DNA from 2 places in the Terrabacter sp. AAH1 genome. Region 2 is predicted to be linked to the other one. Evidence: predicted binding sites of a transcription regulator. Region 2 holds the regulator's gene; the other holds the start of a gene.
What was found. The regulator Rex, encoded in region 2, represses fermentation and respiration genes when NADH is low (regulators of the CRP and FNR family bind a similar motif). The targets are predictions, from matches to a motif close to CTTGTGAANNNNTTCACAAG.
Positions count from the first base shown of each region.

Region 1 (9,160 bases), on a different contig from region 2:
GCTCATCAGTTGTACGACCTCCGCTGGTCGGGCGGCGGGACGGTGGCGCCCTTGTACTCGACGGGGACGCCGCCGAGGGGGTAGTCCTTGCGCTGCGGGTGGCCCGGCCAGTCGTCGGGCATGAGGATGCGGGTCAGGGCCGGGTGGCCGTCGAACTCGATGCCGAACATGTCCCACGTCTCGCGCTCGTGCCAGTCGTTGGCCGGGTAGATCGAGACGATCGAGGGGATGTGGCGGTCGTCGTCGGGGCAGCTGACCTCGACGCGGACCCGCCGCCCCCCGTGGGTGATCGACAGGAAGTGGTAGACCGCGTGGAGCTCCTCGCCGGCGCGGTCGGGGTAGTGCACGCCGGAGACCCCGGTGCAGATCTCGAAGCGGAGCGACGCGTCGTCGCGCAGCACGCGGGCGACGGCCGGCAGGTGCTCGCGGCGCACGTGCAGCGTCATCTCGCCGCGGTCGACGACGACGCTCGCGATGGCCTCGGCGTACGAGGCGGTGCCACCGACGAGGCCGCGCTCGAGGTTGTCGGCGATCTCGTCGAAGTAGCCGCCGTAGGGACGCTCCGCGGCGCCGGCGACGATGATCGGCCGCAGCAGCCCGGAGTAGCCGGTGGTGTCGGCGCCGCGGGTGGCCCCGAACATGCCGCGACGCATGCCGACGACGCGCGCCTCGCTGCCGGTGCCGGACTGGGCCAGCTCGACCTCACCGGGCGTGATGCCGGACGTCTGGTCCTTCGTCGTGTCGGCGTTGACCGCCGGCGTCGTGTCCTTCTTCTCGCCGTCGCTCATGCGAGCAGGCCCTTCATCTGGTGGGTCGGGGTCGCGGAGAGCGCCGCGGCCTCGGCGGCGCGGGCCGCCTCCTCGCGGTTGACACCGAGCGGCGAGGTCTCGATCTGGTGGTGCAGCTCGATGATCGCGTTGAGCAGCATCTGCGGCCGCGGCGGACAGCCGGGCAGGTAGATGTCGACCGGGATGATGTGGTCGACGCCCTGGACGATCGCGTAGTTGTTGAACATGCCGCCCGAGCTGGCGCAGACACCCATCGAGATGACCCACTTGGGGTTGGGCATCTGGTCGTAGACCTGGCGCACGACGGGGGCCATCTTCTGGCTGACGCGGCCGGCGACGATCATCAGGTCGGCCTGGCGCGGCGTCGCCGAGAAGCGCTCCATGCCGAAGCGGGCGATGTCGTAGTCGGGGGTGCCGACGGCCATCATCTCGATGGCGCAGCACGCGAGGCCGAACGTGGCCGGCCAGATCGAGGCCTTGCGCATGTAGCCGGCGAGGCCCTCGACGGTCGAGAGCAGGAACCCGGCTGGGAGCTTCTCTTCGAGACCCATTGCTTACTCCTTACCTTTCCTGACGGACCCGGTGGACGCGTGCCCGTTGGTGCGGGCGCTCACGTGCGGCAACGGGCGTCAGTCCCACTCGAGGCCGCCGCGGCGCCAGACGTAGGCGTACGCGATGAAGACCGTGAGGATGAACAGGACCATCTCCACCAGCGCGAAGAGGCCCAGCTTGTTGAAGGCCACCGCGAACGGATAGAGGAAGATCGACTCGATGTCGAAGATGATGAAGAGCATCGCCGTCAGGTAGTACTTGATCGGCACGCGCCCACCGCCCGCCGCGTGGGGCGTCGGCTGGATGCCGCACTCGTAGGCCTCGAGCTTGGCGCGGTTGTAGCGCTTCGGGCCGACGACGAGCGAGGTGAAGACCGACAGCGCGGCGAACGCGAAGCCGAGCCCCAGCATGAACAGGATCGGGACGTAGGAGTTCATCCGAGGTCACGTGCCTTTCGGTCGTGCGAGACGTGCAGAGCAGGGGCGAACATGCGCGGCGCACCCATCCTAGGGGCGTCTATGACGATTGTGCTCGGCGTCACAATGGGGGTGGCCGCGGGGGTGCCGGTGGTGTCGGTGGCGAGGTGGTTCATGCGCTCGGCGCCAGCCTCGAGAGCGTGTGGATGATGCGGTCGCTCGCACCCTTGCCTGCCGGGTCGGCGAGGTTGGCCATGATCTTGAGCAGGAACGGCATGAGCCTGGTGCGCGGCAGGCCGTACTTCGTCGCGAGGCGCATGACCTCGGGGTTGCCGATCGCGTGGGCGAACCAGCGGCCGAGGGTGAAGTAGCCGCCGAGCTCGTCCTTCATGACCTTCGGGTATGCCGCGAGCACCCGCTCGCGCTCGGCGTCGCTGGGCCGCGCCATGGCCTGGGCGACGAGCTCGGCACCGACGCGGGCCGCCTCGAGGGCGTAGTCGATGCCCTCGCCGTTGAAGGGGTTGACCATGCCGCCGGAGTCGCCGACGAGCAGCAGGCCGTCGGCGTAGAGCGGCGTGCGGTTGAAGCCCATCGGCAGGGCCGCACCGCGGATCGGGCCGGCGGACTCGTCGTGCTCGAGCTGCCACTCGGGGTTGATGTCCTCGACCCAGCGGCGCATGACGTCCTTGTAGTCCGTCTTCTGGAAGGCGGCCGTGGTGTCGAGCGTGCCGAGGCCGACGTTGGTGCGGCCGTCCTCGAGCGGGAAGAGCCAGCCGTAGCCGGGCATGAGGATGCGGTTGCCGTTGTCGTCGCGGGTCCACAGCTCGAGGTGGCTCTCGAGGTAGTCGTCGCGCTTCGGCGTCGTGTAGTAGGCGCGCACGGCAACGCCCATGACGCGGTCCTCGCGCTTGGGTCGGCCGACGGCGGTGGCGAGGCGGCTGGAGACGCCGTCGCTGGCGACGACGACGGGCGCCCGGTAGGTGACGGTCTCACCGGTGGCTCGCCCGGAGTCGTCGAGGCGCTTGGCGATGACACCGGTGACGCGGCCGGCGGCGTCGCGCACCGGGGCGGTGACGCTCGTGCGCTCGTGCAGGCGGGCACCGCGCTTCTCGGCGTGCCGCGCCAGGGCCTCGTCGAGCTGGGCGCGGGTGCGCACCATGCCGTAGCCGGGGAAGGCGTCGGACTCGGGCCAGTCGAGCTGCAGCGTGTGGCCGCCGCCCTTGATGCGCAGGCCCTTGGTGCGCTGCCAGCCGGTGGTGTCGACGCCGAGGGAGATGAGCTCCTTGGTGGCGCGCGGGGTCAGGCCGTCGCCGCAGATCTTGTCGCGGGGGAATGCGGACTTCTCGAGGAGGACGACGTCGAGACCGTGGTCGGCGAGGTAGGCGGCGGTGGCGCTGCCACCCGGGCCGGCACCGACGACGACGACGTCGGCCCGCTCGACGGGTGCACCGCCGCCCTCACCGGGGCTGGGCGCCTCGCTCGAACTGGTCATGTCTCCTGCACGCTTCCGAACCGCTTGTGAAGATCTTCACGAACTCTCGAGGGAGTCTATTCCCGCAATTTCGCCCTTGTCAGATAAGGCATGCCTAACAAGCCCCTCCGCTCCCCCTCGGGAGGCCACCTCCGGCAGCCGACGGAGAGGACGGCATACGCCCTCGGCCCGGTCGGGAGACGCCGTCAGCGCTTCGTGCCGTGGTGCAGCGCGACGATGCCGCCCGTGAGGTTGGTCCAGCCGACCTGCTGCCAGCCGGCGCCCTCGATGATGCCGGCGAGCTCGCCCTGCGGGGGCCACGCGCGGATCGACTCGGCGAGGTAGACGTACGAGTCGGGGTTGCTCGACGTGCGGCGGGCGACCGGCGGCAGCGCGCGCATGAGGTAGTTCGTGTAGACGGTGCGGAAGACCTTGTTGACCGGCTGGCTGAACTCGCAGACGAGCAGGCGCCCACCAGGCTTGGTCACCCGGAGGAACTCGCGCAGGGCCACCTCGGGGTCGGCGACGTTGCGCAGCCCGAAGCTCATCGTGACGACGTCGAAGCTCTCGTCGGCGAACGGCAGGCTCATCGCGTCGGCGGCGGTGAAAGCCATGTCGGGACGACGGCGGCGGCCCACCCGCAGCATGCCGAGCGAGAAGTCCGCCGGCACGACCTCGATCTCCTCGTCGGCCCACGGCTCGCTCGAGGTGCCCGTGCCGGCGGCGATGTCGAGGATCCGCTCGCCCCGGCGCGCGGCGACGGCCTTGACGACGGCGCGGCGCCACAGCCGGTCCTGCCCGAGGGAGAGCACGTCGTTGGTCACGTCGTACTTCTCGGCGACGGTGTCGAACATCGACGCGACGTCGACCGGCTTCTTGTCCAGCTGCGCACGACTCATGCGCTCATCCTCGCACCGGCGCGTGTGCGTTCGGTCGCAAGGGGCTGCCACGCGGCGGGGGCAGGGGTCGTTCGGCCGTAGAGTTGCAACCGATGTCCACGCTTCCCGCTCCCGAAGCGCCGTCCCCCACCGCGGGGCCGACGGTCGTCGTCCGCACCGTCCCGATCGAGGCCGCGGACCCCCTGCTCGCCTACCTGCCGGCCGACCACGCGCACGACGACCTCGTCTCGTGGGTGCGCCGTGGCGACGGGCTCGTCGGCTGGGGCACCGCGCTGACGTTCGAGGCCCACGGCGAGGGCCGCTTCCGCGAGGCCGAGGCGTGGTGGCGCGACGTCAGCCACCACGCCGTGGTGCGCGACGAGGTCGGGCGCCCGGGCACGGGCCTCGTCTGCTTCGGGTCGTTCCCCTTCGCCGACGACTCGGCCGAAGCGGCCCGGCTCGTCGTGCCCTCGACCATCGTCGGGCGCCGTGACGGGCAGACCTGGCTCACCACCGTGTCCCTCGACCCGCAGCTGACCCTCCTCGAGAAACCCTCTCTCGCAGACGATCCCGAGCCGCCCCGTGGGGTCGCCTTCGCCGACGGCTCGGTCTCCCCCGCCGACTACGCGCACGCCGTGGCCGAGGCCGTGGAGCGCATCGGGGCGGGCGAGGTCGACAAGGTGGTCCTCGCCCGTGACCTCGTCGCCACGGCGTCGGGACCCATCGACCCGCGATGGCTGCTGCGCCGCCTCGCCGAGCGCTACGAGAACACCTGGGTCTTCGCCGTCGCCGGGCTCGTCGGCGCGACGCCGGAGCTGCTCGTCCGCCGCGACCAGGGGCTCATCACCTCACGCGTGCTGGCCGGGACGATCCGCCGCACCGGCGACGACGACAAGGACACCGCCCTCGCCGGCTCGCTCGCCCGCTCGTCCAAGGACCTCGAGGAGCACGAGTACGCCGTCCGCTCCGTCGCCGAGGCCCTGGCCCCGCACTGCTCGTCGATGAACGTGCCCGAGGCCCCCTTCGTGCTGCACCTTCCCAACGTCATGCACCTCGCGACCGACGTCGCCGCGGTCAGCGCCGACGACGCCTCGTCGCTCACGCTCGCCGCGTCGCTGCACCCGTCGGCCGCCGTCGGCGGCACCCCGACCGTGCGGGCGGTCGAGCTCATCGCAGAGCTCGAGCACATGGACCGCGGCCGCTACGCCGGTCCGGTCGGCTGGATGGACGCCCACGGCGACGGAGCCTGGGGAATCGCCCTGCGCAGCGGCGCCTTCGCCCCGGGCGACCCGTCGCAGATCACCCTGTATGCCGGCTGCGGCATCGTCGCGGGGTCCGACCCCGAGTCCGAGGTGGCCGAGTCCAACGCCAAGCTCATCCCCATGCGCGACGCGCTCGCGAGCGACTGAACGGCCGCCGTGTCCGCCGCCCGCACGGCCTCGGAGCTCGCCCTCCGAATCGTCCAGTCCCTGTGGCTCTGCGGGGTCCGTGACGTCGTGCTCGCGCCGGGCTCGCGGTCCGCTCCCCTGGCCCTGACGCTCGACGCGGCCGACCGTGCCGGTGACGTGCGCCTGCACGTACGCGTGGACGAGCGTTCAGCTGCCTTCCTCGCCCTCGGCCTGACCACCGGTTCGCGCCGACCCGTCGCCGTCGTCACGACGTCGGGCACGGCCGTCGGCAACCTGCTGCCGGCCGTCATGGAGGCGCACCACACCGGCCGGCGGCTCGTGGTCGTCAGCGCAGACCGTCCCGACCGGCTGCGCGGGACGGGGGCCAACCAGACCACCCAGCAGGCGGGCCTCTTCGGGGTCTTCGCCGAGTGCGACGACCTGACGCCCGAGGTGTCGGACGCCGAGCTGGATGCCGCTGTCGCACGGGCCTGCTCGCGCCGCGGTCCGACGCAGCTGAACGTCCAGCTCGACGGCGACCTCCTGCCCCCGGACCCCGACCCGACCACCTGGTGGCACCGCCCTGACGACCTCGAGCACCGCAACGACTCCGCCGGGGCGGAGTTGCGGGCCGAAGCGGAGTCAGATCCGCGCAGCACGTCAACGGGGGCGGACCCTGCTTCGGCGTCGGGGGTCGACGTCGAGCCGTCGGTGTCGATCTCGACGGACGGCGAGGTGCTGCCCCTGGGGCCGCGCACCGTCGTCGTGGCGGGTGACGACGCAGGGCCCGCAGCCCGGATGCTCGCCGAGGCGGCCGGCTGGCCGATGCTCGCCGAGCCGACGTCGGGAGCACGCATCGGGCGGCAGGCGCTGCGAACCGGCCGGCTGCTCCTCACGACCGACCTCCGGGGCACGATCGAGCGCGTCGTCGTCATCGGCCATCCGACCCTCTCCCGACCGGTCACGAGCCTCATCAGCGACCCATCCCTCGAGGTGCTGGCCGTGCGAGGCCGCGACGGCGTGGCCACCGACCCGGGCAGGGTCGCCCGCGTGCTCGACGTGGTGCCGCGAGTCGAGGCCGCCGACGACACCACCTGGTTCGACTCCTGGCACGACGCCGACGTCCGGCTCTCGGCGCTCATCGACGCCGGTCTGGCTGCCGCGCAAGGAGATCCGCAGCGTGCACCGGGCCTCGACGTCGGCCTGTCGCCCCTCTCCGTCGCCGCAGTCGTCGCCTCCGCCGTCGAGGCCGACACCTCGCTCGTCGTCGGCTCGTCCAACGCCGTACGCGACCTCGACGTCATGGGGTCGCCCTGGCCACCGCTGCAGCACCGCTTCGTCGTGGGCAACCGCGGCCTGGCCGGCATCGACGGCACGGTGTCGACGGCGATCGGCATCGCGCTCGGCCGCCCGCGGGCCGCCCGCACCATCGCCTACCTCGGCGACCTGACCTTCCTGCACGACAGCAACGGCCTGCTCGTCGGCAGTGGTCAGCCGCGGCCCGACCTCACCTTCGTCGTCCTGAACGACGACGGCGGCGCCATCTTCAGCACGCTCGAGCAGGGCGACCCGCGCTACTCGAGCGCGTTCGAACGCGTCTTCGCAACGCCTCATGGCACCGACCTGGCAGCGCTCTGCGCGGCCCACCACGCGGCACACGAACGTGTCGAAGACCTCGATCGGCTGGCCCGAGCGCTCGCCGAGTCACCGACCGGCATCAGGGTTCTCGAGGTGCCGGTGTCCCGGGCCGATCGCCGGGCAGAGGCGGCGTGGCTGCGGTCGCTCGCCCAGCAGGCCCTGTCGCGCGCGACGGGCGACGCCGAGCGATCCTGAGCGACGCCGAGCGACGCTGGCGACACTGGGCGACACTGGGCGACACTGGGCGAACCGTCGGTCTCGACTCAGCCGGGCGGGTCGGGCACCGGCCACTGGGACGGGGTGCTGGGCTCGGACGTCGCGGCGGCTCGCACGAGCTCGGCGTTGTCCCGGGCCTCCCGCCCGCTCGCCAGGTGCAGCGTGTCCTCGAGCCCGACGCGCACGTCGTAGCCGGCGGCCTGGGCCCAACGCAGCACCGGCCAGGTCCACCGCTCCTCGCCGTGGACGACGACCGGCACCGGCGACATCCCCAGCGCGGCGAGGATGCGCTCCGCGGCCCAGGGGCCGTCGGAGCCCGGGGTGACGCCGGGGATGAGCTCGACGAGCACCCGCTCGACCTGCCACGGCCAGTTCGTGGCGACGAAGAGGCTCGCAGCCTTCGGCGTCCAGATGCCGGCCTCGACGCCGGAACCGTTGTCGCGCAGGGCTTCTGCCACCTCGACGGCGGCTTCCTCGTGCCAGTTGACGCTCGCGCAGTCGGGACCTCCGAGGTCGGGCGTCGGCCACTCCGCGATGTGCGCGAGCTTGCGGCGGGCACTGTCGACGATGCCGTCCCGCGTCGACACGCTGACCCGCAGGCCGGGCGTCCGCGAACGGATGGCGACCACCGCGTCGACGACGTGCCGCGTCTCGAGGGTCTCCCGACCGGACTCGTCACGCGGGTGGACGTGGACCATGAAGGCGCCGGCGGCAGCCGCGTCGGCAGCCGCCAGCGCCAGCTCCTGGGGTGTCAGCGGCACCCCACGGTGCTGACGGCGGGTGCGGGAGCCGTTGAGGCAGGCCTTGATCACCGTGCGCTCCCCGCGGCGAGCAGCGCGGCGCACCGGGTGAGCCGGTCGCGCCACCACTGCCGGCGTGCCGGAGGCGCCGCCAGCTCCTCCAGCGCCACCGGGTCCGGCACCGGCCTGGTCACCACGAGGCGGCCGGCTGTGGGTCGCAACGCGTCCCGTGCGACGTCACGCTCGAAGAGGCTGACGGTGCCGAGGCCGCACGCGTGGTCGAGCTGCGGCAGGGCGGCCGCGAGCGCGACGCCGGCCGCGATGCCGATGCTCGTGTCGAGGGCCGACGACACGACCGCGGGCAGGCCGCACGCCTCGACGACCTCGAGGGCGGCCTCGACGCCGCCCAACGGGGCCACCTTGACGACGACGAGGTCTGCCGCGCCGAGACGGGCGACCCGAACCGGGTCCTCGGCCTTGCGGATCGACTCGTCCGCAGCAATCGGGACGTCGATGCCGTTGCGCGCCAGCGTCTTTCGCAGACGAGCCAGCTCTTCGACGGTTGCGCAGGGCTGCTCGGCGTACTCGAGGTCGTAGGCCGCCAGCCTGGCGAGTGCGTCCGCGGCGCTGCTCTCGTCCCAGCCGCCGTTCGCGTCGACGCGGATGCGGGCGTCCGCGCCCATGACGTCCCGGACGGCCGCCACCCGGTCGACGTCGTCGTCGATGCCCTGACCACGCTCGGCGACCTTCACCTTGGCCGTCGTGCAGCCGTCGAAGCGGGCGAGCACCTCGGCCACTCGGTCCGCCGGCACGGCAGGGACCGTCGCGTTGACGGGCACGACGTCGCGGACGGCCGCAGGCCACCCGGCATACGCGGCCTCGATGCCCGCAGCGAGCCAGCGAGCCGCCTCGTCGTCGGGGTACTCCGGGAAGGGTGCGAACTCGCCCCAGCCGCAGGGTCCCTCGAAGACGACCGCCTCGCGCACGTCGACACCGCGGAAGCGCACCCGCATCGGCAGGGCGACGACGTGGGCTGACGCGAGCAGGTCGGCGGCGCTGTGCGGGGGCGTCAT
Region 1 is NZ_JBTJJV010000009.1:14,663-23,822, reverse strand. It holds gene ACXR8F_RS14295 (NADH-quinone oxidoreductase subunit D) at 1-6, opposite strand, end outside; gene ACXR8F_RS14290 (NADH-quinone oxidoreductase subunit C) at 6-788, opposite strand; gene ACXR8F_RS14285 (NuoB/complex I 20 kDa subunit family protein) at 785-1,339, opposite strand; gene ACXR8F_RS14280 (NADH-quinone oxidoreductase subunit A) at 1,418-1,777, opposite strand; gene ACXR8F_RS14275 (geranylgeranyl reductase family protein) at 1,929-3,248, opposite strand; gene ACXR8F_RS14270 (demethylmenaquinone methyltransferase) at 3,434-4,126, opposite strand; gene ACXR8F_RS14265 (isochorismate synthase) at 4,219-5,514, shown strand; gene menD (2-succinyl-5-enolpyruvyl-6-hydroxy-3-cyclohexene-1-carboxylic-acid synthase) at 5,524-7,326, shown strand; gene ACXR8F_RS14255 (3-keto-5-aminohexanoate cleavage protein) at 7,395-8,159, opposite strand; gene ACXR8F_RS14250 (o-succinylbenzoate synthase) at 8,156-9,160, opposite strand.
Region 1: the regulator Rex is predicted to act here: its motif matches at 3,272-3,291, upstream of ACXR8F_RS14275 (geranylgeranyl reductase family protein).

Region 2 (9,160 bases):
GAAGTCCGCGTCGAAAGCAACGTCGAAGTCCGCGTCCAAGTCTGCGTCCAAGAAGCCCCCGTCGAAGACGTCGACGGCCACGCGTACTGCTGCGGTCAAGGCAGCGGGCAGCACCCCCGCCGAGAAGGTCTCGGCCCCTACGACGGCCGCCACGAAGGCGTCCGCGCGCGAGGCGTCACAGCCGCGCTCGGGCGGCGCGTTCGCAGCGGGCGCAGCGCGGGCCTCGGGCGAGCGCCGACGTCGCAGCGGCACGCCGCTGCTGCCGACGCAGCCCGTCGAGGTGAGCCACGCTCGGCACCGGTCCGTCGGTGCGGCCAGCACGACCCCTCCGGACGAGCCGGTCGAGGTCGCCGACACCCCGGTCTCCGTCGACGCTCCGGGCGAGCAGCCCGACGACTCGTCGCTCGGCGCGACCGCCACCAGCGACGTCCCCGCCGCCGCAGCGGCCAGTCCGCCGACCAGCGGTGCGGGCCGTCGCCCGCGCACGAGCGAGCCGGCCGACACGCCGACCACCCCGACCGCCCCGACCACCCCGACCACCCCGACCACCCCGACCACTCGGGCCAGGCCGAGCCGGGCCTCGATGCGCTCGACGCGGCGCACCGCGAACGGTGAGCCGACGCGGTTGCGGGCCGTGCCACGCGTGCCCGAGCCCGCCGCGACCCCGGGCGACGCGGGCGCCCCCGGAGCCGGGCGGCATACGCAAGCAGGCGGTGACGGCTGGGAGCACGCGCTGACCTCGGGGCTGCAGTCGCGGGCCGAGAAGCTCGTGGGCGCGGTGCTCGAGGGTGCCGAGTTCACGTCCGAGTCCCGCCCCGGACCCGCCGAGCTCGTCGAGCTGGCCATCAACGTGCTGCGCGCCGCGGCGACGTCGGCCGGGGTGCCGGCGGAGGACGTCGAGCGCCAGGTCGCCGAGACGCTGGCCTACCTCAGGCGGCGGCTGTCGGGCGACTACGTCGTCGACGAGTTCGGCTTCGACGAGGACTACACGATCAACGTCCACCTGCCCCTGCTGCGACCGCTCTACAAGAGGTGGTTCCGGGTTGAGGTGCGTGGCATCGAGAACATCCCCGACGAGGGCGGCGCGCTCGTCGTCGGCAACCACTCGGGCACCGTCGCCATGGACTCGCTCATGACGCAGGTCGCCGTCTACGACGAGCACCCGAAGAAGCGACACCTGCGCATGCTGGGGGCCGACCTCGTCTTCCAGATGCCCTTCATCGGCACCATGGCGCGCCGGTCGGGAACCACCCTGGCGGCCAACACCGACGCCGAGCGCCTGCTCGCGGGCGGTTCGCTCGTCGGCGTCTGGCCCGAGGGGTTCAAGGGGGTCGGCAAGCCGTTCAGCGAGCGCTACAAGCTGCAGCGCTTCGGCCGCGGTGGCTTCGTGTCGGCGGCCCTGCGCGCCGGCGTGCCGATCGTGCCGGTGTCGATCGTCGGTGCCGAGGAGATCTACCCGATCCTCGGCAACATGCCGGCCGTCGCGCGGCTGCTGGGGCTGCCGTACGCGCCGATCACGCCGACGTTCCCGCTTCTCGGCCCGCTCGGCATGGTGCCGCTGCCGAGCAAGTGGCTCATCGAGTTCGGGCCGCCGATCGACACGTCGGCCTTCGGGCCGGAGGCCGCCGACGACCCGATGCTCGTCTTCGACCTCACCGACCAGGTGCGCGAGACCATCCAGCAGACGCTCTACAGCCTGCTCATGCAGCGCAAGTCCGTCTTCCTCTGACCCGGCCCACCCGGCCCACCCGACCCCTCGCCCGGGGCGGAGCCGAGATGGCGCTTAGGGCAGCGGCTGGAGGGGGAGCGTCGTCGACGGCAGCAGCGGCAGCGCGGGCGGCGTGACGACGACCGTCGGCACCGGGATCGTCGCCCCGGGCAGCGTGATGCCGCCCCCGCCGACCCTGATGGTCGTGCTCGAGACCCCCACACGGGGGATGCTCACGGTCGCGCCCGGCAGCGTGACGCCGCCACCACCGAGCCCGCCCGACGTGCTGTTGACGCCGGCGCCCGGCAGGTTGATGGTGCCGCCGGGCAGCGTGACGCCGCCGGTGACGCCGGCACCGCCGCCCGGGAGCGGCACGGACGGAAGCGGAGCGCTCGGCAGGCCGCCCCCGGGGAGGGTCGCGGACGGCAGCTGCGGCCGGGGGAGCGAGACCGAGGGCCGCGGCGCGGTGCTCGAGGGTCGCGGCGTCGCCGTGGCGCCCGGACGGGTCGTCACGAGGCCGCTGAGCAGCTGCTTCGCCTGGTCGGCGCGGTCGCTGCACACGGTGCACGAGGCGAGGTCGCGGAGCGTGGCCACCTGGCTGGCACCCAGCAGGTCACGCAGCCGCTGCCAGGCGGGCAGGGAGGCGGCCGGCACGCGCGGTCGCATCGCGTCGACCTGCGGGATCGCCCGGGTGTAGAAGTCGGACAGCTCCGTGAGGGCGTCGGTCCGACCATCGGTGCGGTAGGCCTCGAGCAGGATCGTCTGCGCGCGCCGCGTGGCGTCGGCGGCGGAGTCGTAGGCCGTGTCGAGGTCGTGCGTCGAGGGCTCGCCGCGGTCGATGAGGCTGCGGGCGTCGCCGATGTGCTCCTGCGCCTGGGCGAGGTAGGTGAGCCCCTGCTCGTAGCGCGAGCCGGCCAGCTGGACGGCCGCCCGGTCGAGGAGCTGCTTGACGCCGTAGAGCGCGTCGCCGGGCACCGCGGACCTCGAGGCGAACCCGAGCGCGCCGCCGATGACCAGCACCGCCGCGGCGGCGGCGGCCAGGAACTTCAGCGGCCGTGCCGCGACCCGAAGCACCGAGACGGTGCCGCCGGTTCTTGGACGTGCGGGGTCGGAGGAGCGCTCGGTGGCCCCGGGGACATCAGGGGCACCGGGGGCACCGGGGGCACCGGGGGCATCCGGAGTGCCCTCGGCGGAGGAGGGCTCGGCGTCGGTGTCGGAATCGCCCGGGGCCTCAGGCACGATCGGGACGACCGTCGTCGCGTCGTCGGCGAGGAGCCTGGCGCGCAGGTCGGTCACGAACTCGGCTCGCGGCGCGAGGCCGGCCTGGTCGACGGACTGGACGGCGTGGAGCACGGCGACGAGCTCGAGGATGCCGGGGTCGGAGATCCGCTCGCCGTCGAGGGCGCGCTGCAGCAGCTCGCCGTCGGCATTCGCGCCGAGGTCCATGTCCCCTCCTTCGTCTGTCGTCTGCTGGTCGTTGGTCGGTCAGCCGTTCTGGCTGGTCTGGCTGGTCTGGCTGGGGCGCCGGGTCTCGCCCGTCAGGGCGTCGGGGGTCCCGGCAGGCGCCCAGTGGCCCGACGGGGCGCCACGGGACGGCATACGGCGAGGGGTGGGTGGTGCAGGTTGCTCGTCAGGGACTCCAGCACCGTCGTCGCTGTCATGGAGCCGCCTGCGTTCACGCGATCCGCGGTCGCGCCGGTCGGCGCGCCGAGCGTCGGTCCGGGCCCACACGCACCGTCCCTACGCCGTGAGAACGACGCGGGTGGCAGTGGGGTTACGGGGTTCACAGCTCGACTCCCTCGAGCGCCTTGCGCAGAGCCCGCGTGGCGCGCAGCTGGAGCTGCTTGACGGCACCTTCGGACTTGCCGATGACCTTGGCGGTGTCGGCGAGGCTGAGGCCCTGGAGGAAGCGCAGGGTGATGCACTCGGCCTGGTCGGGGCCGAGTCCCCTGATCGCCTCGACGAGCCGCTCGTCGCGCAGCCGGGTGAGCACCTCGGCGTCGGGGGCATCGACCCGCTCGTCGGCGTCGCGCATGTCGGCCGTCGCGACCTCGAAGCGGAACTTCGCCGACTTCACGTGGTCGGCGATGAGGTTGCGGGCGATGGTGACGAACCACGCCGCGATGTCCTTGCCCTGCCACGTGAAGGAGTCGATGCGCCGCATGGCGCGCAGGAAGGTCTCGGAGGTGAGGTCCTCGGCGAGCGAACGGTTGGCCACGCGTACGAGCACGTAGCGGAAGACGGTGTCGACGTAGCTGTCGTAGAGCTGGGCGAAGGCCTCCTTGTCGCCGCCCTGGGCCAGCTCGACGAGTGCGGCGATCCGGGCCTGCTCGGCCGCGTCGCGCTCGGGGTGCGGGCGTCGGGGACCGAGCGATCCGGAGGGCGTCGGCCCGACGTCGACGTGCGCGGCGCTCTCGTTGGCGAGGGAGGCCCACAGCGCGTCGAGCGCGGAACGCCAGGAGGGCAGCGTCGGCGTGAGGCCAGACGTGAGCGCAGGGGAGAGGGCGGGCGTGAGGGCAGGCGTCACCGACACCATCGCCGGGAGCGTCCGCGGCGCGGTTACAGGGGCAGGTCGGCGGGCCGACGTCCTGTTCGAGCGCATTGGAGACAGTCTGGCGGAAGCGGGCCCCATCTGGGAGATCGATCGGCATTTGTGGCGCATGACCTACTCACCGGTACGCGTTCGCCCCACCAGTCCCAGCAGGTGTCGACGGCACGGCCGTCCGCGCCGCGCGCGCCTAGATTGCGCGCCTAGAGTGGGCGCATGACGATCCAGCAGCCCGATGCCGGGGGTGCGCCACGGGTGGTCCTGCTCGGACGCCCCGGCTGTCACCTGTGCGAGGAGGCCCGTGAGGTCGTGGCTCGCGTCACCTCCGAGCTCGGCGTGGCCTGGTCGGAGCAGTCGATCGACGACGACCCCGACCTGCTGCGCCGCTACGCCGAGCAGATCCCGGTGACCTTCGTCGACGGGCGACGTCACGAGTTCTGGCGGGTCGACGAGGCCCGCCTGCGCGCTGCCCTCCGCTGAGCCGGCCTGGCGGCCGGGCCCGCGGACGGCGACCTGCCTCGAGGGCGCGTCCCATGCCGTGGTAAGTCCCCGAAAGTCAACTTTGTGCATGGCTTCACAAACGTCTAGCCTGAACAGGTCCCCACGTGCTCCGCGTTCGGCTCGGTCCCGACCCGAACGCCTCGCTGAGAGGAGCCGGTGAGCAAGAGTGTCCGCCGACCCTGCACTGCGTCGAGAGATCCCCGACGCGACCGTCGCGCGGCTTCCCGAGTACCTTCGGACGCTCTCGCGCCTCGCTGAGGACGGCGTCCTGTCCGTCTCGTCCGAAGAGCTCGCAGCCGAGGTCGGAGTGCGCTCCGCGCAGCTGCGCAAGGACCTCAGCCACCTCGGCTCCTACGGGGTGCGCGGTGTCGGCTACGACGTCGAGACGCTGGCCCTCGAGATCTCGCGGGCGCTCGGACTCACCGAGGACTGGCCCGTCGCGATCGTCGGCATGGGCAACCTCGGGCACGCACTCGCCTCCTACTCCGGCTTCGTCACCAAGGGATTCCGCATCGTCGGCCTCTACGACGACGACCCGGCGCTCGTGGACGAGCGCGTCGTCGGGGTGCGCATCCGGCCGCTGCGCGAGATCGTCGACCACCACCAGGTCGACCCCATCGCCATCGGTGTCATCGCGACGCCGGCGCCTGCCGCGCAGGCCGTCTGCGACGCGCTCGTCGGCGCCGGCATCAGCTCGATCCTCAACTTCGCCCCCGCCGTGCTCTCGGTGCCCGAGGGCGTCGACGTGCGCCGCGTCGACCTGTCCACCGAGCTGCAGATCCTCGCCTTCCACGCCCAGCGCAAGTCGCTGGCGGCGGGCGACCTCCGGTCGGCGGTGGTCGCCCCGTGAGCCTGCTCGTCATCGGACTGTCCCACCACACCGCGCCGCTGTCGGTGCTCGAGGCGCTCTCCGAGCGTCCCGACCGCGCCGCTGCCATCGCGTCGTCCGTGCTCGGTTCGGCCACCGCCACCGAGGCCGTCGTGCTCTCCACGTGCAACCGGCTCGAGGTCTACGCCTCGGTGCCCGCCTTCCACCCCGCCGTCGCCGCCATCGGAGAGGCCCTCGCCCTCGCCGCCGGCATCGAGGAGCCCGAGGGGGTGCGCGACCCCGTCGAGCTGCCTCCGGGCGACCCGGCCGACGCCCTCGCCGCGCGCGCCGAGGCACTCGCCGACCACCTCTACGTCCGTTACGACGACGCCGCCGTCGCCCACGCGTTCACCGTCGCCTGCGGCCTCGACTCGATGGCCGTGGGTGAGGCGCAGGTGCTCGGCCAGATGCGCGACGCGCTCGCCGGCGCCCAGGAGCGCGGCCAGGTGGGAGAGACCCTCAACGCGCTCTTCCAGCGCGCGCTCCGGGTGGGCAAGCGCGCCCACACCGACACCGACATCGACCAGCACAGCGTCTCGCTCGTGCAGATCGCGCTCGAGGAGGCCGCCGAGGTGCTCGGCCCGCTCGAGGGCGTGTCCGCCGCGGTCATCGGTGCCGGCGGCATGAGCGGGCTCGCGGCGGCAACGACGTCCCGGGCGGGCGTGCGGTCGCTCACCATCGTCAACCGCACCCCCGAGCGCGCGGAGCGTCTCGCCGAGGCCACGTCGGGTACGCCACGCGCGTGGAGCGACCTCAGCGACGTCGTCGCCGAGAGCGACCTCGTCATCACCTGCACCGGCGCGGTGGGCCACGTGATCACGGCTGACCTGCTGGCCGACGGTGCTGCCCGGCGCGACGCACGGCCCCAGGTCGTCGTCGACCTGGCCCTGCCGCGCGACGTCGAGCCGGCAGACACCTGGCAACGGCCCGTGCCCGGCGTGACCCTCATCGACCTGCAGGCTCTGGGGCTGCTCCTCGAGGGCCGCGCCGACACCACGCAGGTGGTGCGCGTGCGCGACCTCGTCACCGGCGAGGTCGCCGACTACCTCACCCGCCGCATGGAGAAGTCCGTGGCGCCCACGGTGGCCGCGCTCCGGGCCCGGGCGGCCGACCTCGTCGCCACCGAGATGGACCGCCTCGACCAGCGCCTGCCCGGTCTCGACGAGACCACCCGGGCGGAGGTCGGTCTCGCAGTGCACCGCATCGTCGAGAAGCTCCTCCACACGCCGACCAAGCGCGTCAAGGAGTTCGCGATGGAGGGCAGCGGCGACGACTACGCCGCCGCGCTGCGCGAGCTCTTCGACCTCGAGCCCAAGGACGTCGCCAACGTGTCGACCCCGCCGAAGCGAGGGCAGTCATGACCGCACTGCGTCTCGGCACCCGCCGCTCCGCCCTCGCCACCACCCAGTCCGCCTGGGTGGCCGACCGGCTGCGCGACGCGGGCCACGACGTCGAGATCGTCGAGATCACGACCGAGGGCGACGTCTCGGGCGAGCTGCTCACGGCCATCGGCGGCACCGGCGTCTTCGCTGCCGCGATCCGCCACGCGCTGCTCGACGGACGCATCGACGTCGCCGTGCACTCGCTCAAGGACCTCCCCACGACGCCCGAGCCGGGGCTCGTCATCGCCGCAGTGCCGGTGCGCGAGGACAGCCGCGACGTGCTCGTGGCGCGTGACGGGCTCACGCTGGGCGAGCTGCCTCCCGGCTCCGTGGTCGGCACCGGGTCCCCCCGGCGCACCGCGCAGCTGGCGGCTCTCGGTCTCGGCCTCGACATCCGCCCCATTCGCGGAAACGTCGACACGAGAATCGGTTTCGTCACGTCGGGCAAGCTCGACGCCGTCGTCCTCGCCCGCGCGGGCCTCTCCAGGCTCGACCGCCTCACCGAGGCGACCGAGGTCATCGACCCGATCCAGGTGCTTCCCGCGCCCGGTCAGGGCGCCCTGGCCGTCGAGTGCCGGTCCGACCGGGCCGACGTCGTCGCAGCGGTCTCCGTGCTCGACGACGCCGACACCCGCGCCTGCGTCCTCGCCGAGCGGTCGCTCCTCGCGACCCTCGAGGCCGGCTGCACCGCGCCGGTGGGTGCGCTCGCCGAGGTCGTCGAGGGCGAGGACGGCCTGGAGCTGTCGCTCCGCGCCTTCGCCGGCAGCGAGGACGGATCCGTCGAGCTGCGCCGCTCGCTCGTCGGCCCGTACGAGGAGCCCGAGGCCCTCGGCGCCCGACTCGCCCACGTCCTTCTGGAGGACGGCGCCGCCGACCTCCAGGTCTCACCGTCAGCTGGACCCGCACCAGACCACGCCCCACACCAACCGGAGCAAGTTTCGTGACTCCTTCCCGCCAGCCGTCAGAGCAGACGGTCTCGACTCCCACCCACGCGACGACCCCTGCTCGCGTCGCCTTCGTCGGGTCCGGACCCGGTGACCCCGGTCTGATGACGCTGCGCGGCCGCGACCTGCTCGCCGCTGCCGACGTCGTCGTCACCGACCGGATCGCCCGCGACGACGTCGTGCTCCAGCACGCCCGGCCCGACGTCGAGATCGTCGACGCCGGACACGGCGAGCAGGGTCAGGAGCTGACCCACGCCGTGCGCGCCAAGCTCGTCGTCAAGGCCGCGAAGTCGGTGGGCCCCAACGGGCTCGTCGTGCGCCTCATGGACGGCGACCCCGCGACCTTCAACGGCCTCGTCGAGGAGGTGCGTGCCTGCCGCAAGGCCGGCATCACCTTCGACGTCGTGCCCGGCGTCTCCGCGCTCACGGCCGGCCCGACGTATGCCGGTGTGCCGCTGACCTCGAAGTCGACCGGCGCCGTCCACGTCGTCGGCGTCGACCGCTCGAGCGTCGACTGGTCGGCCTACACCGCCGACGACGACACGCTCGTGCTGCTCGGCGGCACCGACGGGATCCGGACCGCCCTCGCGGCGCTCCTCGCCGCCGGCCGACCGGCGGAGGCTCTCGTCGCGCTCTCGGCCAACGGCACCACCGTGCGCCAGTCGTCCGTCGCGACGACGCTGGGCGAAGCCGACTCCGTGTTCGCCGGCAAGGAGCCCCTCGAGGTCTCGCTCGCCGTCGTGTCGCCGAACGTCGGCCTGCGCGACGAGTTCGCGTGGTTCGAGAACAAGCCGCTGTTCGGGTGGAAGGTGCTCGTGCCGCGCACCCAGGCCCAGGCCGGCCCGATGGTCGAGCGCCTCGCGGCCTACGGGGCCACCGCCGACGTCGTCCCGACCATCTCGGTCGAGCCGCCGCGCACCCCGCAGCAGATGGAGAAGGCCGTCAAGGGCCTCGTCACCGGTCGCTACGAGTGGATCGGCTTCACCTCGGTCAACGCCGTGCGAGCGGTGCGTGAGCGCTTCGAGGAGCTCGGTCTCGACGCGCGCGCCTTCGCCGGTCTGAAGGTGGCTGCCGTCGGTGGTGTCACCGCCGACGCGCTGCGCGAGTGGGGCATCAACCCCGATCTCGTGCCGAGCGGGGAGCACTCTGCCGCAGGCCTGCTCGAGGTATGGCCCGAGTTCGACGAGGTGCTCGACCCGATCAACCGCG
Region 2 is NZ_JBTJJV010000010.1:5,229-14,388, reverse strand. It holds gene ACXR8F_RS15075 (lysophospholipid acyltransferase family protein) at 1-1,729, shown strand, start outside; gene ACXR8F_RS15070 (DUF5667 domain-containing protein) at 1,784-3,154, opposite strand; gene ACXR8F_RS15065 (sigma-70 family RNA polymerase sigma factor) at 3,492-4,244, opposite strand; gene ACXR8F_RS15060 (glutaredoxin family protein) at 4,473-4,736, shown strand; gene ACXR8F_RS15055 (redox-sensing transcriptional repressor Rex) at 4,924-5,607, shown strand; gene hemA (glutamyl-tRNA reductase) at 5,604-6,986, shown strand; gene hemC (hydroxymethylbilane synthase) at 6,983-7,951, shown strand; gene ACXR8F_RS15040 (bifunctional uroporphyrinogen-III C-methyltransferase/uroporphyrinogen-III synthase) at 7,948-9,160, shown strand, end outside.